2 linked regions of the Variovorax sp. PBL-E5 genome follow. The protein of the gene in region 2 interacts with the protein of the main gene of each other region in a pairwise test. Links are inferred from orthologs where the notes say so. Each region holds a gene or a part of one and is shown on either strand. Other genes may lie near its edges.

What was found.
Region 1: the proteins of ftsZ (region 2) and zapD interact in binary tests that used the Escherichia coli proteins (3 or more experiments, as listed by UniProt). The link is inferred for Variovorax sp. PBL-E5 from one-to-one orthologs.

The regions. Positions count from the first base shown.
Region 1 is NZ_LR594671.1:1,199,960-1,205,400, forward strand. The notes cover bases 1,181-4,093. They hold zapD (cell division protein ZapD), read right to left. Parts: upstream 3,059-4,093; coding sequence 2,303-3,058; downstream 1,181-2,302. Other genes in these bases: WDLP6_RS05805 (ATP-binding protein), read left to right, coding at 1,181-1,586; WDLP6_RS05810 (NUDIX domain-containing protein), read left to right, coding at 1,595-2,026; WDLP6_RS05815 (DNA gyrase inhibitor YacG), read right to left, coding at 2,020-2,229; WDLP6_RS05825 (hypothetical protein), read right to left, coding at 3,095-4,093. Outside these bases: bifunctional glutamate N-acetyltransferase/amino-acid acetyltransferase ArgJ, read left to right, coding at 1-720; more of WDLP6_RS05805, read left to right, coding at 717-1,180; more of WDLP6_RS05825, read right to left, coding at 4,094-4,111; WDLP6_RS05830 (MBOAT family O-acyltransferase), read right to left, coding at 4,120-5,441. UniProt on the Escherichia coli protein: Cell division factor that enhances FtsZ-ring assembly. Directly interacts with FtsZ and promotes bundling of FtsZ protofilaments, with a reduction in FtsZ GTPase activity.
Region 2 is NZ_LR594671.1:908,889-921,742, reverse strand. Bases 9,668-12,568 are described here. They hold ftsZ (cell division protein FtsZ), read right to left. Parts: upstream 11,769-12,568; coding sequence 10,566-11,768; downstream 9,668-10,565. Other genes in these bases: ftsA (cell division protein FtsA), read right to left, coding at 11,927-12,568; lpxC (UDP-3-O-acyl-N-acetylglucosamine deacetylase), read right to left, coding at 9,668-10,480. Outside these bases: WDLP6_RS04525 (sensor histidine kinase), read right to left, coding at 1-14; WDLP6_RS04520 (response regulator transcription factor), read right to left, coding at 23-769; WDLP6_RS04515 (YqiA/YcfP family alpha/beta fold hydrolase), read left to right, coding at 897-1,487; WDLP6_RS04510 (ribonuclease catalytic domain-containing protein), read left to right, coding at 1,621-3,681; WDLP6_RS04505 (energy transducer TonB), read left to right, coding at 3,678-4,535; aroE (shikimate dehydrogenase), read left to right, coding at 4,624-5,469; WDLP6_RS04495 (transglycosylase domain-containing protein), read left to right, coding at 5,466-6,215; WDLP6_RS04490 (lysophospholipid acyltransferase family protein), read left to right, coding at 6,241-6,885; WDLP6_RS04485 (phosphatidate cytidylyltransferase), read left to right, coding at 6,892-7,962; crossover junction endodeoxyribonuclease RuvC, read left to right, coding at 8,086-8,634; WDLP6_RS04475 (PIN domain-containing protein), read right to left, coding at 8,662-9,060; WDLP6_RS04470 (AbrB/MazE/SpoVT family DNA-binding domain-containing protein), read right to left, coding at 9,057-9,317; WDLP6_RS04465 (hypothetical protein), read right to left, coding at 9,368-9,544; more of lpxC, read right to left, coding at 9,557-9,667; more of ftsA, read right to left, coding at 12,569-12,854. UniProt on the Escherichia coli protein: Essential cell division protein that forms a contractile ring structure (Z ring) at the future cell division site. The regulation of the ring assembly controls the timing and the location of cell division.

The sequences.
Region 1 (5,441 bases), 290 kb from region 2 along the record:
GGCGGCGCGACCGTCACGATCACCGGCATCAGCAAGGGCGCCGGCATGATCCGGCCGAACATGGCGACCATGCTCGGCTTCATGGCGACCGACGCGAAGATCGATGCTTCGCTGATCCAGCCACTGGCCAAGGCGCTGGCCGACGCCTCGTTCAACCGCGTGACGATCGATGGCGACACCTCGACCAACGATTCCTTCGTGGTCATCGCCACGCAGAAGGCGCAGCACGGCGTGATCACCTCGCTCGATTCGACGGACGGACGCGCGTTGGTCGAAGCGATGCAGAACGTCGCGCGGCAGCTGGCCCAGGCCATCGTGCGCGATGGCGAGGGCGCGACCAAGTTCATCACGGTTCGCGTCGAAGGCGGACGCGATGCGGCCGAGTGCCGGCAAGTGGCCTATGCGGTGGCGCATTCGCCGCTGGTCAAGACCGCGTTCTATGCGAGCGACCCGAACCTGGGGCGGATCCTGGCGGCGGTCGGCTACGCGGGCATCGCCGATCTCGATCAGACGGGCATCGACCTGCACCTCGACGACGTGCATGTGGCCGTCCAGGGAGGGCGCAATCCCTCCTACCGGGAGGAAGACGGCCAGCGCGTGATGAAGCAGAGCGAAATCACGGTGCGCATCGGCCTCGGCCGCGGCGAGGCCAGCGACACGGTCTGGACCTGCGACCTGAGCCACGACTACGTCTCCATCAACGCCGATTACAGATCGTGAACGAGAAGTTTGAACACCTGCTCGAGCGCGCCGAACAGCTCATCACCCGGATCGAGTCGATCCTGCCTCAACCGCTGTCGTCGCCCGCCGACTGGAATGCCTCGATCGCCTGGCGCTACCGGCGGCGCAGCTCGGGCCATGGCACGCTGGAGCCGGTGCGCCACGTGGCCGCGATGTCGCTCGATGCGCTGAAGGAAATCGATCTGCAGAAGGAAAAGATCGAGCGCAACACGCGGCAGTTCGTCGAAGGCAAGCCGGCCAACAACGTGCTGCTGACCGGCGCCCGCGGCACCGGCAAGTCGTCGTTGATTCGCGCCTGCCTGCACGCCTATGCGGCGCAGGGGCTGCGCCTGATCGAGGTCGACAAGGCCGAACTGACCGACCTGCCGGACATCGTCGAGGTGGTGTCGCAGCGGCCCGAGAAATTCATCGTGTTCAGCGACGACCTGAGCTTCGACGAGGGCGAGCCGGGTTACAAGGCGCTCAAGTCGATCCTCGACGGCTCGATTGCGGCGGCGACGCCCAACGTGCTGATCTACGCGACCAGCAACCGGCGCCACCTGCTGCCCGAGTACATGAAGGACAACCTGAGCTACACCCACACCGAGGACGGCGAGGTCCATCCGGGCGAGGTGATCGAGGAGAAGATCTCGCTGTCGGAGCGCTTCGGCCTCTGGGTCAGCTTCTATCCCTTCAGCCAGAACGAGTACCTTGCGATCGTCGCGCAATGGCTGTCGTCTTTCGGCGCCGATGCCGCGGCGATCGAGGCCGCTCGCCCCGAAGCGCTGGTGTGGGCGCTCGAGCGCGGCTCGCGCAGCGGCCGCGTCGCGTACCAGTTTGCGCGCGACCATGCGGGTCGAGTCTGAGCACCACCATGACGACATCATCGCGCAAACATACGGAGGTCGCGGTCGGCATCCTGATCCGCAGTGACGACGACGCGCTGCTGCTGTCGACGCGGCCGGAGGGCAAGCCCTACGCCGGCTATTGGGAATTTCCGGGCGGCAAGCTCGAGGCCGGCGAGACGGTCGAGCAGGCGCTGCGGCGCGAACTGCACGAGGAACTCGGCATCACCATCGCCAGCGCCGAGGTCTGGAAGATCACCGAGCACGACTATCCCCACGCGCTGGTGCGGCTGCACTGGTGCAAGGTCAGGGCATGGGCCGGCGCGTTCGAGATGCGCGAAGGCCAGTCGATGCGCTGGCAGCAGCTGCCGCTCGAGGTGACGCCGGTGCTGCCCGGCGCGCTGCCGGTCCTGGGCTGGCTCGCCGAAGAGCGCGGGCTGGCCGCCACGAAGGACTATTGACGCTTGGGGTCGCCGAAGGGATCGTCGTCGGGCGGTGCGTCCGCGGGCATCCTGAAGTCTTCGCTGGCCCAGGCGCCGAGGTCGATGCCCTTGCAACGGGCGCTGCAGAAGGGCCGGTACGGGTTGCTGGCCGCATAGACGCTGTCTCCACCGCACGCAGGACAGCGAACGATGCGCTCGCCGATCGAATTCGTGGCGCTCATCGGAGCACCCTTGGTGCTTCGCGCCGTCCCGCCAAGCGGGAGCGAGCTTGCTTGGAGCGGTCCGGCGCGGCGCTCATGCGCAGAGGGTCAGTTCGAACGGCGCCGCATCGGTGCTTTGGTGCAGGCGGTCGTCGGCTTCGTGCCGCATCAGCCGGACCGACACCATGAGCCGGTTGCCGCTGATCTCCGGAATGAGGCCGAGCAGGGGATCGATGCGAAGGCGAAGCAGCTGGAAACTGCGCCCTTGCGGAAGGGTCTGCTGGAACTGGCCGTTGGCTGCGATGACCTTGTACGGCACGTCGGCGTCGCGCAGGAGCTTGAGCAGCAGGTAGATTGACTCGGCCAGGGGCGCGAGCGTCGACGACCAGCGTTCCAGGTCGGCGCGGCGCTCGGTGGCGCGGCGGTTCTGCCACGCGTAGTAGGCCGGCAGGTCGAATTCGCAGGTACCGCCGGGAATGCCCGCGCGGCTGCGGATGCTCATCAGCCACTCGTTCTCGGTCAGCGACTGCCCCGCCTTGCCGGGCACGGTGTTGAGCGTCGCGAAGTTGCGTTCGAGCTGGCCGACGACCTGGTCGAGCACCGACTCGGAAATCGCCGGGTTGCCGCGGTAGCTGTTGAAGACGTTCTTGTGCTTGTCCAGGTCTCGCAGCACATCGGCCTTGAGGTCTGCGCGCGCCGCGACATCCATGATCTCGAAGATGGTGACGAGCGCGTAGTGATGCGAGAGGGCCGAGTCGGCCGGCACCAATTCACCGAGGCGGCGAAACAGATGTTCCAGCCGCAGGTACGTTCGTATGCGCTCGTTGAAGGGGTACTCGTAGAGGATCACGCGGGGGCGGCATTTAGTCCGTGATGAATGATAGCTTCAAGAAGCCTTGCCTGGCGGTGCCGGGAGGATTTTGCGAACGGCCTCGAGCATGCGTGCCCCGAGCACGAGCTGGCCCTGCATGGAGATGTGCGTGTCATTGGGGAGGAAGAAGTCGCGGATTTTTCTTTTCTCGTCCAAGGCAAAGCTGAAGAGGTCGGGGCCGAGCCCGTCCTTCAGCAGCGCTGTCACAAAGTCTTTCGAACGATCCGGGGCGACATAGACCGTCGTCTTGTTGGGGATCACCATCCACATGATCGAGCGGCTCCGATGCGCCTGCGTGATGGAGCGCATCTGCTCGGCGTTCTTCGGGGTGAGTTCGCCGTTGTCGTCGTCCTCGCCGAAGAACAGTGCCTTGTTGCAGAGCCGGTTGCTGAACATCGTGCAGCCATCGGGCACCGAGCGGGCCTTGGTCCAATAGCCCGAGATCGCGTTGTCGTCGTCGGTTGTCTCCGCGCGCCGCGTGTTCCAGAAGGTGTGCCAACCTGAGCTCAGCTTGGCGTTCCAGTTGAGCGCGAAACCCGGCACCTCGGCCGGCGGCTCGATGAAGGGCTTGGTCTTGGCGTCGAAGGGCACTCTCATGTGCGCGCACGTCTGCGTGTTGTCGAGCCGCCCCGCCAACAGCCGCTCGACGCTTTCGAGGATCACCAGCTTGCCGCGAAAGCCTGCGAGGTCGAGCCAGCCGTCGAGGTCGTCGCAGATCCGCTCGTCGAGCTGGCCCCAGAAGATCGTCGTGACGCGATAGCCTTCCTTGGTCAGCACCGATTGCCACCGGTTGGTCATCGAGAAGCTGTCGCCGATCACCAGGATGTCCGCCTGGGTCACCGGCACGGCGCGCAGGTATTCGGGATCGACGTGGGGCGGCGTGGTCTTCCAGCCGAAATCGCGGTCCGACATCAGGCCTATCCGGCTGAGGTCGCCATAGGGCACGGGGGTGGTCAGCGTCACGGCCAGCAAGGCGACGATGACGGCGAAGCCGGACAGGAAGATCTGCAGCCAGAGTTTTGCGGGCGTCATGTCGGAACTCAGAACTGGAAGTAGAGGAACGGGCTGTACGAGCCCAGCTTCGACACGCACGCGCCGAGCAGGTAGACCGTACCGAACGCCATGAGCGCGGTGAAGATCCAGGCCAGGCGCGGTCGTCCGGCGAGGGCCTGGGCTTGCGGCACCCAGCGTTCCAGTGAGATGGTGGGCGGCAATGCGAGGCAGATGAAGAGCGCGACCAGGGTCGTCTGGAAGAACTCCGGCTTGCGGTAGGGGATCGCGGTGAATTCGCGGAAGGCACCCAGCGAAGGGCCGCCGTGCATGCCGAGCATGCCCTTGTAGATGTCCATCGCCGCATGCATGCTCTCGGCGCGGAAGACGACCCAGGCGATCATCACGCACAGGAAGGTCACCAGCCAGCCGATCACGCGCGCCAGCCGGCCCGGCGTGGCATTGCGCCGCACCTTGGCATTCCACAGGTGATTGATGGTCAGGAAGGCGCCGTGCAGCGCGCCCCACAGCACGAAGGTCCAGGCGGCGCCGTGCCACAGGCCACCTAACAGCATCGTGATGAAGAGATTCATGTAGCGGCGCCCCGGCCCCTTGCGATTGCCTCCCAGCGGCACGTAGAGGTAGTCGCGCAGGAAGGTCGACAGCGAGATGTGCCAGCGGCGCCAGAACTCGATGATGTTGGTCGACTTGTAGGGCGAATTGAAGTTGAGCGGCAAGCGCACGCCCAGGCACAGCGACAGGCCGATCGCCATGTCCGAGTAGCCTGAGAAGTCGAAATAGATCTGCAGCGTGTAGGCCAGGACACCGAACCACGAGGTGTAGACCGTCGGCATCACGCCGTTGTGCACGCCGGTGAACATCAGGTCCGCGTACTGGCCCAGGGGGTCTGCGATCAGCAGCTTCTTGGCCAGGCCGAAGGTGAAGATGGCGATGCCCAGGGCGACCTTGTTGGCGTCCAGCCGGTAGGTCGAATCGTCCGCGAACTGCGGCATCATCTGCGCGTGGTGCAGCACCGGTCCGGCGATCAGATGCGGGAAATAGGTGACGAAGAGCAGGTAGTGCACGAAGCTGCGCTCGTGCACCTTGCCCTGCCAGCAGTCGACCAGGAAGGCGATCTGGGTGAAGGTGTAGAAGGAGATGCCGATCGGCAGCGCGATGTGGAGCAAGGGCAACTGCGCGATGCCGGCGGCGGCCAGTCCGTCGTTGACGTTGCCGACGAAGAAGTTCGCATACTTGAAGACGGCCAGCACGCCCAGATTGACCACCAGCGCCAGCACCAGCAGGCGCTTGCGGGTGGCGTCGGTGTGGCCGTGGCCGGGTGTCAGGCGCAGGCCGATCCAGTAGTTGAAGC
Region 2 (12,854 bases):
AGCCAGGCCTGCATGACGTGCCTCAGCCCGGGTGGCGCAGCAGCCCCAGGCGCATCGCCTCGAACACCGCTTCGTTCTTGGAATGCACCGCCAGCTTGCCGTAGAGATTCTTGATGTGCGTCTGCACCGTGTGCACGCTCAGCGCGTGCAGCCGCGCGATTTCGGCATAGGAGAAACCGCGCGCGATCAGCGCCAGCACCTCCTGCTCGCGCTTGGACAGCAGCGGGCGCCCGGGCAGGATCGCGGCCGCCGCGTCAACGGCCTCGGGCGCCGGCGCGGCATCCGCCGGACGGTTCTCGTCCTGCAGGCTGCGGTACTTGGCCAGCACGCGGCGCGCGACCATCGGCGAGATCGGCGAACCACCCGCCTTCATGTCGAGAATGGTGCAGGCAATGCTTTCCGGCGCATCGTCCTTGTGGATGTAGCCGACCGCACCGGCCTCGATGCTGGCCAGCACGTTGTCCTCGTCGCCGAACACGGAGATCACCAGCGGCTCGCACTGCGGGTAGCGGGCCACGGCCTCCTGGATCACCCGCAGCCCGCTGCCATCCGGCAGGCCCAGATCGACCAGCAGCACGTCCGGTGCCGGGGCCAGGCCTTCCAGCAGCGACAGCGCGTCGTGCACCGTCCCCGCGCTGGCGAGCCATCGAAGTTTCGTGCAACGACCGATGCTCTCCTCGAAAAAGGCGCGGGTCGGCCCGTCGTCTTCGACGATCACCACGCCCCACGGCAGGGTCGCGCCGTCGTCGGGCATTTCGTTTTGTTGCATCACGATGAGCATAAAGCTCGTCGACGGGCGGAAACTCCGAAAAATTACCTGATTCATGGGATTCGGGCGCAACCCGGCCCCTCCACACTCTGCTGCGCCGCTTCCGACCGAACCCGACTGCCTCCCCATGCCTCCCGCGACCCACCTGCTCTACCTCCACGGCTTCCGCTCTTCTCCGCAGTCGGCCAAGGCCAGCCAGATGGCACGGCGCGTGGCCGAGCGGCATCCCGGCGTCGAATGGTGGTGCCCCCAGCTGCCGCCCTCGCCGCGCGATGCCATCGACCTGGTGATGCGCGGCATCGCGGGCTGGCCGCGCGCGTCCATGGCCGTGGTCGGCTCCTCACTCGGCGGCTTCTATGCCACCTACGTGACCGGCATGACCCGCTGCCGCGCCGTGCTGCTGAACCCCGCCGTGCACCCCGCGCGGGACCTGGCCCGCCACATCGGCGACCAGACCCTGTGGCATGACCCCGCGGAGCACTTTTATTTCCGCCCCGAGTACATCGACCAGTTGCGCACCCTCGACGTCGGCCCGCTGACCCGGCCCGAACGCGTCCTCGCGATCGTCGCCAAGGGCGACGAAGTGCTGGACTGGCGCGAGATGTCGGCCCGCTACCCCGGCAGCCGCGTCAAGCTGCTCGAAGGCGGCGACCATGCGCTGTCCGACTTCGAGCGCCATCACCTCGACGACGTCATCGCATTTCTGGACCTGCGCTAGCGGCGAAGGGCCAGAAACACCGCGGAACCGGCTCCGCCGGGCCGCTGGTGTTGCCCCCGGCAGGGGGTTGGCGTAGCGACACGAAGTGCGCGAAGCCTGGGGGTGAGCAAAGGCTCATGGGACAATCCAACCCATGTTTGTATTGTTCGAAGAAGCCGGCAAATACCTCGGCGGCCGCATCCTGTCGGAAGCGGAGGCCTCGGCGCAGGTCGAGCTCGACAGCGGCAAGCGCGTCAAGGTCAAGAGCGCCCACATCGTGCTGCGCTTCGAGAAGCCGGCACCGGCCGCGCTGATCACCGAAGCCCGTGAACTCGCGGCCGCGATGGATCTGGACCTGGCCTGGGAATTCGCGCCCGAAGGCGAGTTCGGCTTCGGCGAACTGGCGGTCGACTACTTCCAGGCCCATCCCACGCTGACGCAGCAGGCCGCAGCGCTGCTGGCGCTGTTCGAGGCGCCGCACTACTTCCGCCGTGCCGGCAAGGGGCGCTTCAAGAAGGCGCCGGCCGAAATCGTGCAGCAGGCCCTGGCCGCGATCGAAAAGAAGAAAGCCGTCCAGGCGCAGATCACGCAGTGGGCGGCCGAACTGGCCGACGGCATCTGCCCGGCGCCGGTGCGCGAGCAGCTCTACAAGATCCTGTTCCGCCCCGACAAGAACGCGCCCGAATACAAGGCCGTGGTCGAAGCGGCCCGCGCCACGCAGCGGCCACCGCTCGATCTGCTGCAGCGCGCCGGCGCAATCGACTCGGCCTACCAGTTCCACTGGCGCCGCTTCCTGTTCGAGAACTTTCCCAAGGGCACCGGCTTTCCGGCCCTCAGCGCGCCGGCCATCACCGATGACCTGCCGCTCGCCGACGTGCAGGCCTTCTCGATCGACGATTCGCAGACCACCGAGATCGACGACGCGCTCTCGGTCCGCGGCCTGGGGCAGGACACGGTGGTCGTCGGCGTCCACATCGCGGCGCCCGGACTGGCGCTGGTGCCGGGCAGCCCGATCGACCAGGTGGCGCGTGCGCGCATGTCGACCGTCTACATGCCAGGCCACAAGATCACGATGCTGCCCGACGAGGTGGTCGAGACCTACACCCTGCAGGAAGGGCGCGACTGCCCCGCCGTCTCGCTTTACGCGAGCTTCGACGCGGCCACGCTGGAACTGAAATCCACCGAGACCAGGCTGGAGCGCGTGCCGATCGTCGCCAACCTGCGCCATGACCAGCTCGACGGCTTCGTCACGCAGCCCTGGCTCGAGGATGCCTCGGTGGCCGACAGCGACGCGCCCGAAGCCGCACGGCGGCTGCGCGAACCGCTGTCCTTCCTGTTGCGCCTCGCAAAGCATCTGAAGGCGCAGCGCGAGGTGGTGCGCGGCAAGCCCGAGAACTTCAACCGGCCCGACTACAACTTCCGCCTGGTCGGCAACGACGGCGAGCCCACCGGCAACGAGCAGGTCCAGATCAGCACCCGCCAGCGCGGTGCGCCGCTCGACCTGATCGTCTCCGAAGCGATGATCCTGGCCAACAGCAGCTGGGGTGGCTGGCTCGGCGAGCTCGGTGTGCCCGGCCTCTACCGCAGCCAGGCCAGCCTGGCGCCGGGCATCAAGGTGCGCATGGGCACGCGGGCCTTGCCGCATGCCGGCCTCGGCGTGAAGAGCTATGCGTGGAGCACTTCGCCGCTGCGCCGCTACACCGACCTCGTGAACCAGTGGCAGATCATCGCCGCGGCGCGCCACGGCAAGACCGCCGCGCTCGCGGCGCCGTTCAAGCCGAAGGACGCCGAGCTGTTCTCCATCCTCTCGGGCTTCGACGCCACCTACGCGACCTACAACGCGCACCAGGGCGGCATGGAACGCTTCTGGACGCTCGAATACCTGCGGCAGCAGGCCATCACCGAACTCGACGCGACCTTGATCAAGGACCTGCCGAACGGCGCCCTGGTGCGGGCCGACACGCTGCCGCTGGTGTTCCCGGTCACGGGCACGCAGGGGCTGATGCGCGGCGCCCGCGTGCGCGTCAAGCTCGGCGACATCGACGAGATCGCGCTCGACATCCACGGCACGGTCGTCGAGCGCCTCGACACCGCGCCGGCGCAAGTCGCGGCCGAGGACGAAAGCGGCGACGACGAAGAAGTCGCCGGTCCCATTGCGATCGCGGTCGACCTCGCCGACAGCGAGGCGGCCGCACCGGAAAGCGCGCCTGCATGAACCTGCGCGACCTGAGCACGCTGCAGATTGCGCTCGGCCTGTCGGTCCTGGCGCATGCGGTGCTGCTCTCGGTGCGCTTCATCGATCCCGAATCCTTCAACCGCGTCTTCAAGGAAACGCCGCTCGAGGTGATCCTCGTCAATGCCAAGAGCGACGAGCGGCCCGACAAGGCTCGCGCCATCGCGCAGGCTTCGCTGGCCGGCGGCGGCGATCTCGACAAGGGCTTCGCGACCAGTCCGCTGCCGCCTTCCACTTTCACCGCGGTCGGTGACTCGACGGACGAAGCGCAGCGCCAAATCGAAGCCATGCAGGCGCAGCAAATGATGATGCTGGCCCAGATCAAGCGGCAGCTCGCCGAGATGCCGGTGCCGGATCCGCGCACGCAGGGCAACCCGAACGAGGCGGCTGCGCGCGAGGAGAAACGGCGCCAACTGGTCGAACTGCTGGCCGCGATTGAGCGCCGCGTCAACGAAGAGAATGCCCGGCCGCGCAAGCACTACCTCAGCCCCGCCACCCGCGAGGCCGCCTATGCGGCGTACGTCGATGCGCTGAGTCGACGCATCGAAGTGCGCGGCACCGAGAACTTCCCGGAGATCGCCGGCAAGAAGCTCTATGGCGAACTCGCCATGATGATCACGGTCAACTTCGACGGCTCGATCCTTGGCACCGACATCGCCGAAAGCTCGGGGGATCGGGTGCTGGACCGGCGCGCCCAGGCGATCGTTCGCAGCATCGGCAACTTCGGCAAGTTCACCGACGCGATGCGCCGGCAGACCGATCAGATCGTGCTGCTCAGGCGCTTCAAGTTCACCCACGACGAGACGCTCGAGACGCAGCTCTCGTCGAAGCAATGAGCGCAGCGCCGGGCAGCCCCAAGCAAGCTCGCGCCCCCTCGGGGGGCAGCGAGGACACGAAGTGCCGAGCGTGGGGGCACCAATGACCATGGATCAGTACTGTGTGATGGGCAACCCGGTCGAGCACAGCCGCTCGCCCTGGATTCATGCGCGCTTCGCCGAACTCACCGGACAGACGATGCGCTACGGCCGCCGCCTGGTCGCGCTCGGCGGCTTTGCCGGCGGCGTGGCCGCATTCCGCGCCGACGAGACCGAAGGCACGGCGCGCGGCTGCAACGTCACCGTGCCCTTCAAGTTCGATGCAGCCGCGCTGGCGCAGCACCTCAGTCCGCGCGCCGCGCTGGCGCAGGCGGTCAACGTGCTGAGTTTCCGCGAGGACGGCATCCACGGCGACAACAGCGACGGCGTCGGGCTGGTCCACGACATCACGGTCCATGCGGGCGTGGCGCTCGCGGGCGGCGACGTGCTGCTGCTCGGCGCCGGCGGCGCCGCGGCCGGCGTGCTGGGCCCGCTGCTCGAAGCCGGGCCACGCCGGCTGGTGGTCGCCAACCGCACGCTCGCCCGCGCGATCGCACTGGTGCAGCGCCATGCGCCGCTCGCGCTACAGCACCACGTCGTGCTCGAGGCGCAGGCGCTCGACACGGTGCCGGGCCGCTTCGGCGTGGTGGTCAACGCCACCGCTTCCAGCCTGGCGGGCGGCGAGGTGCCGGTCGCGGCCGGCGTGCTCGCGCCCGGCGCACTGGCGATCGACATGATGTACGGGCCGGCCGCCGCCGGCTTCATGCAGTGGGCGCGCGAGAACGGCGCCGTGCCGCGCGACGGCCTCGGCATGCTGATCGAGCAGGCCGCGCAAGCCTTCGCGACCTGGCGCGGCGTGCGGCCGCCGTCCGCGCAGGTGCTGGCCGAACTGCGCACCATCGTCGACTCGGCGTGAAGGCGATCCTTCGCTGGCTGCTGTGCCTGCTGATCGCGGGCCTCGCGCTCGAACTCTTCTTCGTGCTGCGCATCGCGACGATGGCGGCCATCGATCCGCAATCGACCGCCTTCCAGCGCTCCGAAGCGTGGCTGATCGCCACGCAGGGGCGCGGCAATGGCGATCGCGACTGGCAGCAGCGCTGGGTGCCTTATGCGCAGATCTCGGACAACCTCAAGCGCGCCGTGATCGCGAGCGAGGACAGCGAATTCATCTACCACCAGGGCGTCGAATGGGAAGCCATCGAGCGCGCGCGCCAGCGCAACGCCCGTGCCGAGGAGATCGCCGCGCGGCGCGCTGCCCAGATGCGCGCACGCGGCAAGGAACCACGCCCGCCGCAGCTGCGCGGCGGCTCGACCATCACCCAGCAACTGGCCAAGAACCTGCTGCTCTCCGGTGAGCGCACGCTGCTGCGCAAGGGCCAGGAGCTGGTGCTCGCCACCACGCTCGAGATCATGCTGAGCAAAGAGCGCATCCTCGAGATCTATCTCAACAACGTCGAGTGGGGCGAAGGCGTGTTCGGCGCCGAGGCCGCGGCCGAGCGCTATTTCCGGAAGCCGGCCTCGCGCCTGAGCGCCGCCGAAGCGGCACGGCTCGCGGTGATGCTGCCGAGCCCCAAGTTCTTCGAGCACCATCCCGGCTCCGCCTACCTGGCCCATCGATCGGCCACCATCGTCGCGCGCATGCCGGCCGCCGAACTGCCCTGAGGCATCGCCCCGTATCATCGCGCGCATGTTGGCGAAGCTCATGGGATGGTTGTTGCTGGGGGCGATCCGGTTGCTGACCGGTGCGCAGGCGCGCTGGTACGGCTGCCCGCCCAAGGCCGAACAGCGGATCTACTTCGCCAACCACCAGAGCCATGTCGACCTGGTGATGATCTGGGCCGCGCTGCCCGAGGAGCTGCGCAGCATCACCCGCCCGATCGCGGCGCGCGACTACTGGGCCAACACGCCGTTCAAGCGCTGGATCACGACCGAGGTGTTCAACGCGGTGTACGTGGAGCGCGGCGCTGCGGCATCGACCGCACCGATCGAGCCTCCCGCAGCGCCGGGCCCCGATCCGCTCGAACCGCTGGTCGAGGCGCTGCGAAGCGGCGACTCGATCATCATCTTCCCCGAGGGCACCCGCGGCCACACCGGCGAGCCGCAGAAATTCAAGTCAGGCCTGTTCACGCTGGCCACGCTGTTTCCCGAGGTGGTGCTGGTGCCGGCCTGGATCGACAACGTGCAGCGCGTGATGCCCAAGGGGGAGATCGTGCCGGTGCCGATCCTGTGCTCGGTCACCTTCGGCGCGCCGATCCGCGTCGAGCCGGGCGAAGAGCGCCGCCCCTTCCTGGACCGCGCGCGCGACGCGGTGATCGCACTGCGCTACGTGTAGGCCCGGATGAACGACTACCTGCGCCATCTCACGCCGACGCACCAGGTCGCAGCGCTGTTCCTGATCGTCTTCGGCCTGCTGGTGACGGTCAGCACCATCGCCTTCCTGCTGACCTTCAAGGAGCGCCGCAATCCGCGGCACGATGCACTGTGGCAGGCCGAGCTGCTGCACTTTCGCGCCCTGCTTCGCACCAGCTGGTTCATGGTGGTGGTGTTCTGGATCGGCTGGGCGCTCGGCGAAACGGTCGCGACCGTGCTGTTCGCACTCATCGCATTCTTCGCGCTGCGCGAGTTCATCACGCTGTCGCCGACGCGGCGCGGCGATCACCGCAGCCTGATCCTGGCTTTCTTCGTGGTGCTGCCGATCCAGTTCTGGCTGGTTGCGACGGCGCGCTTCGACCTGTTCACCGTGTTCATTCCGGTCTATGCCTTTCTTGCGATCCCGGTCGTGAGCGCACTGGCCGATGACCCGAACCAGTTTCTCGAACGCAATGCCAAGCTGCAGTGGGGCATCATGGTCTGCGTCTACGGCATGAGCCATGTGCCGGCGCTGCTGCTGCTGTCCTTTCCGGGCTATGAAGGCAAGAGCGCCTTCCTCGTGTTCTTCCTGGTGTTCGTGGTGCAGACCTGCATGCTGACCCAGCACTTGATATCACGGCGCACGACACTGCCGACCGACGGCGCCGAGCCCGCAGCGCCCGAGCAACCGGCGCGCGGCCTCGACGCGATCTGGCAGCGCCTTTTTCGGCAAGCGCCCTTCGCGCCGCACGTGAGCCGCAGCTTCAACTGGACCAGCTGGGCGATCGGCATGGTGATCGCGAGCCTGGTCGGCGCACTGTTCTCGTTCATCACGCCCTTCGGCTTCGGCCAGGCGCTGGCGATGTCGCTGATCGCCTGCGTCGCGGGCTCGATGGGGCACCTGGTGATGAAGGCGCTGAAGCGCGACCGCGGCATTCCCAACTGGGGCCAGCGCGGCGTCGGCATCACGGGCGCCAACGGGCTGCTGGACCGCGTCGATGCGCTGTGCTTCGCGGCGCCGATCTTCTTCCACTCGGTGCGCTGGTACTTCGGCGTATGAAGTTGCACACCCCCAGGCTTGCCCACTTCGTGTGGCCGCCCATCCCCTCACCGGGGGCAACACCAGCGGCCCGGCAAAGCCGGTTCCGCGGTGTTCCCCGCATTCGGCCGGGGAAATGACGCCGTGCGAATACTAGGGATTGATCCTGGCCTGCAAACCACCGGCTTCGGCGTGGTCGATGTCGACGGCCATGCGCTGCGCTATGTCGCCAGCGGCACGATCACCACCCGCCACCTCGGCACCGGCGAATTGCCTGCGCGACTCAAGGTACTGTTCGATGGCATCGGCGAGATCGCAGAGCGCTACAAGCCCGATGCGGCGGCGGTGGAGATCGTGTTCGTCAACGTCAATCCGCAATCGACGCTGCTGCTCGGCCAGGCGCGCGGCGCCTGCCTGACGGCGCTGGTCACGAGCAATCTCACGGTCGCCGAATACACCGCGCTGCAGATGAAGCAGGCCGTCGCCGGCCACGGCCGCGCCGCGAAGGCGCAGGTGCAGGAGATGGTCAAGCGCCTGCTGCACCTGCCAGGCGTGCCGGGCAGCGACGCGGCCGACGCGCTCGGCATCGCGATCACGCATGCGCACGTGGGTGCCTCGATGGCGCGGCTCAGCCAGGCGACGACGCTGGGGCGCAGCACCAACGGCGTGTACCGGCAGGGGCGTACGCGGTGAGACGGCACGGGCGGCGATTCGAGCGCCTCAACGCAACAACCGATGAGTTGGCGTCTTCGCCGCCTTCTTGTCCAGCGTCAGCACCGGGGCGTAGCCCGCGATTTGCGCACGCACTGCCAGCAGATAGTCCGAGAAATCGGCAGGCCCGGCCTCGTAAAGTCCAAGTGCCTGTCTGACTGCGCCCGGGGATTCGACCTTGAGCTGATCCTGTTCCATCAATGCACTCAATGCCTGATGCACCGATTCCCGTTCGTAGCCATAGCTGCGCTCCAGCACCCAGGCCAACTCGCACAGCACGATGTGATCGACATAGGCAGGCACCCGCGCACTCGCGTTGTCTCGCAACCAGCTTTCTGCCTTGGCGGCCTGACGGGCGTCGTCGTTGGTGAGAAGCTTCACCAGGATGTTGGTGTCCAGCGCTATCACTTCGCTGACCTGGATCCGTGCTTTTCCTTGAGGTGTGCCGCCACGCCAGCGTCCATTTCTTCGACGGTCAGAGCCCGCCGGGGTCGCGCCAGAAGGCCCCTGAGTGCCTTGACCGGCTTTGGTGACGGCCGCTTCAGGATGATGGTGTCGTCGTCGACGACGGTCACCAGCAATCGATCGCCAGCTTCCAGCCCAAGCCGTGTCCTCGCGGCGCTCGGCAGCGTCATCTGGCCTTTGGATGTCAAGGTGGTCTGCATCAACATTCCTTACGAAGACGTAAGGATACCATTCGGTACGGATGCGGTGCTCAGACCACCCGTTCCGCGATCAGGACCGCAAAGAACCCGAACGCCGCCAGCAGCGTCCACTTCAGCACAACCCACCCGAAGCGCCGGTACTTGACCCGCCCCGTCCCCGCATAGAACGCGAACGAAGCTCCCGCCACCAGCAACAGCAGCAGGACGGCCCAGCGGAACAGCAGCATCGACCGGCGTGCCTACCAGGCCCGCGCGACTTCGGCGAAGCCGACCGGCGCGCGCTTCTCGTCGTCGAAGGTCACGATCTCGTAGGCGTCTTCGTGCGCCAGCAACTCGCGCAGCAGCTTGTTGTTGAGCGCGTGACCGGAACGGTAGGCGCTGTAGGCGGCCAGCAGCGGCCGGCCGATCACGTAGAGATCACCCATCGCATCGAGGATCTTGTGCTTGACGAACTCGTCGTCGTAGCGCAGCCCGCCTGCATTGAGCACCTTGGTATCGTCCATCACGATCGCGTTGTCGAGCCCGCCGCCGAGCGCGAGCCCCTTCGAGCGCATGTACTCGACCTCCTTGGTGAAGCCGAAGGTGCGCGCGCGCGCGATGTCGCGGCTGTAGGAGCCGCTGCCGAGGTCGAACTCGACGCGCTGGCCGGTCGAATTGACCACGCGGTGGTCGAAGTCGATCTCGAAGCTGAGCTTGTAGCCGTGGTAAGGCGCAAGGCGCGCCCACTTGCCCTCGGCGCCCTCGCCTTCGCGCACCTCGACCGGCCGCGTGACGCGGATGAAGCGGCGCGCGGCCTTCTGCAGCTCGATGCCCGCGCTTTGCAGCAGGAACACGAAGGACGATGCCGAGCCGTCGAGGATCGGCACCTCGTCGGCCGTGATGTCGATCTGCAGGTTGTCGATGCCCAGGCCGGCGCAGGCCGACATCAGGTGCTCGACGGTCTGCACCTTGGCGCCGCCCGATGACACGGTCGACGCGAGCCGCGTGTCGGTCACCGCCTCGGCCGTCATCGCGATCGACACCGGCTCGGGCAGATCGACGCGGCGGAACACGATGCCGAAATCGACCGGCGCCGGCCGCAGCGTCAGGTCGACCCGCTGGCCGCTGTGCAGGCCCACGCCGACGGCGCGGGTGATGGATTTGAGGGTTCGTTGGGCAAGCACGGCACCGATTTTAGGAGCGCGAGGTGTCCGGCGTACCGTCCGCCTCGCTATGTCCGCGATAGCCGCCATATCCGCCCGGGCGTGCTCAATCCGCCTGCCTGCGCAGGAAGGCCGGGATCTCGAAGTCGTCCATGCCACCCGACGACAGTGCATCCACCTTGGCCGCGGCCATCGTGCGGTTGGTGCGCCACACGCTGGGCACCGCCATGCCTTCGTAGTTGGGCTGGCCGCTCGGATGCGCGCCGCCGCCCAGCGTCGGCACGTGGAACGGAATGTTGTCCGTGCCGGTGCGGATCACCTCCAGCGTCGGGGCCTGGCGGCGCGCGTCCTGGCGCGAGAGGCCGGTCGCGACCACGGTCACGCGCATTTCGTCGCCGAGGCTTTCGTCGTAGGCCGCGCCGTAGATCACATGCGCATCGGGCGAAGCGTAGGCGCGGATGGTGTTCATCGCCAGCTTCGATTCGCTCAGCTTGAGCGAACCCTTCGACGCCGTCACCAGCACCAGCACGCCCTTGGCGCCCGAGAGGTCGATGCCTTCGAGCAGCGGGCAGGCCACGGCCTGCTCGGCGGCGATGCGCGCGCGGTCCGGGCCGCTGGCCGCGGCCGTGCCCATCATGGCCTTGCCGGGCTCGCCCATCACGGTGCGCACGTCCTCGAAGTCGACGTTGACGTTGCCGTACTCGTTGATGATCTCGGCGATGCCGCCGACGGCATTCTTGAGCACGTCGTTGGCATGCGCAAAGGCCTCGTCCTGCGTGACCTCGTCGCCCAGCACTTCGAGCAGCTTCTCGTTCAGGATCACGATCAGCGAATCGACGTTGGCTTCGAGCTCGGCCAGGCCGGCATCGGCATTGGTCATGCGCTTGCCGCCTTCCCAGTCGAAGGGCTTGGTCACCACGCCGACGGTGAGGATGCCCATCTCCTTGGCCACGCGCGCGATCACCGGCGCCGCGCCGGTGCCGGTGCCGCCGCCCATGCCGGCGGTGATGAACAGCATGTGCGCGCCCTGGATGGCGCCGCGGATGTCGTCCACCGCGACCTCGGCGGCCTCGCGGCCGATCTCGGGCTTGCTGCCTGCGCCGCGGCCCGTGAGGCCGAGCTGGATGGTCTTGTGCGCGTTGCTGCGGTTGAGCGCCTGCGCGTCGGTGTTGGCGCAGACGAACTCCACGCCCTGCACCCTGCGCTCGATCATGTGCGCGACCGCGTTGCCGCCGCCGCCGCCGACGCCGATCACCTTGATCTGCGTGCCCTGGTTGAATTCTTCGACTTCGATCATTTCGATGGCCATTTTCTGACTCCTAAATTTGCAGTTGCCGTGTATATGAATTGAATGTTCTTCTAGTAACCGGAAGGATTCTCAGGATGGTGGCCCGGTTCGTCGCCATCGCTCGTTGAAATGCCGTTGCGGACTTCCGCGCGCCAGCCAGAGTGGGTAGAAGTTCATGATCAGAAATTCCCCACGATGAAATCCTTGAAGCGGCCAAACGCGGTTTTGACCGAGCCGTTCTTCTGCGCGACCTTGAAGCCGCGCAGCCGCGCATAGCGCGCTTCCTCGAGCAGCCCCATCACGGTCGCGGCGCGCGGCTGCGCGACCATGTCGGACAGCGCGCTCGAATACTTCGGAATCCCTCGGCGCACCGGCTTGAGGAAGATGTCCTCGCCGAGCTCGATCATCCCGGGCATCACCGCGCTGCCGCCGGTCAGCACCACGCCCGAGGACAGCACCTCTTCGTAGCCCGACTCGCGCACCACCTGCTGCACCAGCGAGAAGATCTCCTCGACGCGCGGCTCGATCACGCCGGCCAGCGCCTGCTTGCTCAGCATGCGCGGGCCGCGGTCGCCGAGGCCCGGCACCTCGACCTGGGTCTCGGGGTCGGCCAGCAGCTGCTTGGCGTAGCCGTTCTCGACCTTGATGTCCTCGGCGTCCTTGGTCGGCGTGCGCAGCGCCATCGCGATGTCGCTGGTGATCAGGTCGCCGGCGATCGGGATCACCGCGGTGTGGCGGATCGCGCCGTTGGTGAAGATCGCGACGTCGGTGGTGCCGGCGCCGATGTCGACCAGCACCACGCCGAGCTCGCGCTCGTCCTCGGTCAGCACCGCGAGGCTGGAGGCCAGCGGGTTGAGCATCAGCTGGTCGACCTCGAGGCCGCAGCGGCGCACGCACTTGATGATGTTCTCGGCCGCGCTCTGTGCACCGGTCACGATGTGCACCTTGGCTTCGAGCCGCATGCCGCTCATGCCGATCGGCTCCTTGACGTCCTGGCCGTCGATCACGAATTCCTGCGGCTCGACCAGGAGCAGCCGCTGGTCGCTGGAGATGTTGATGGCACGCGCCGTCTCCACCACGCGGGCCACGTCGGCCTGCGTGACTTCC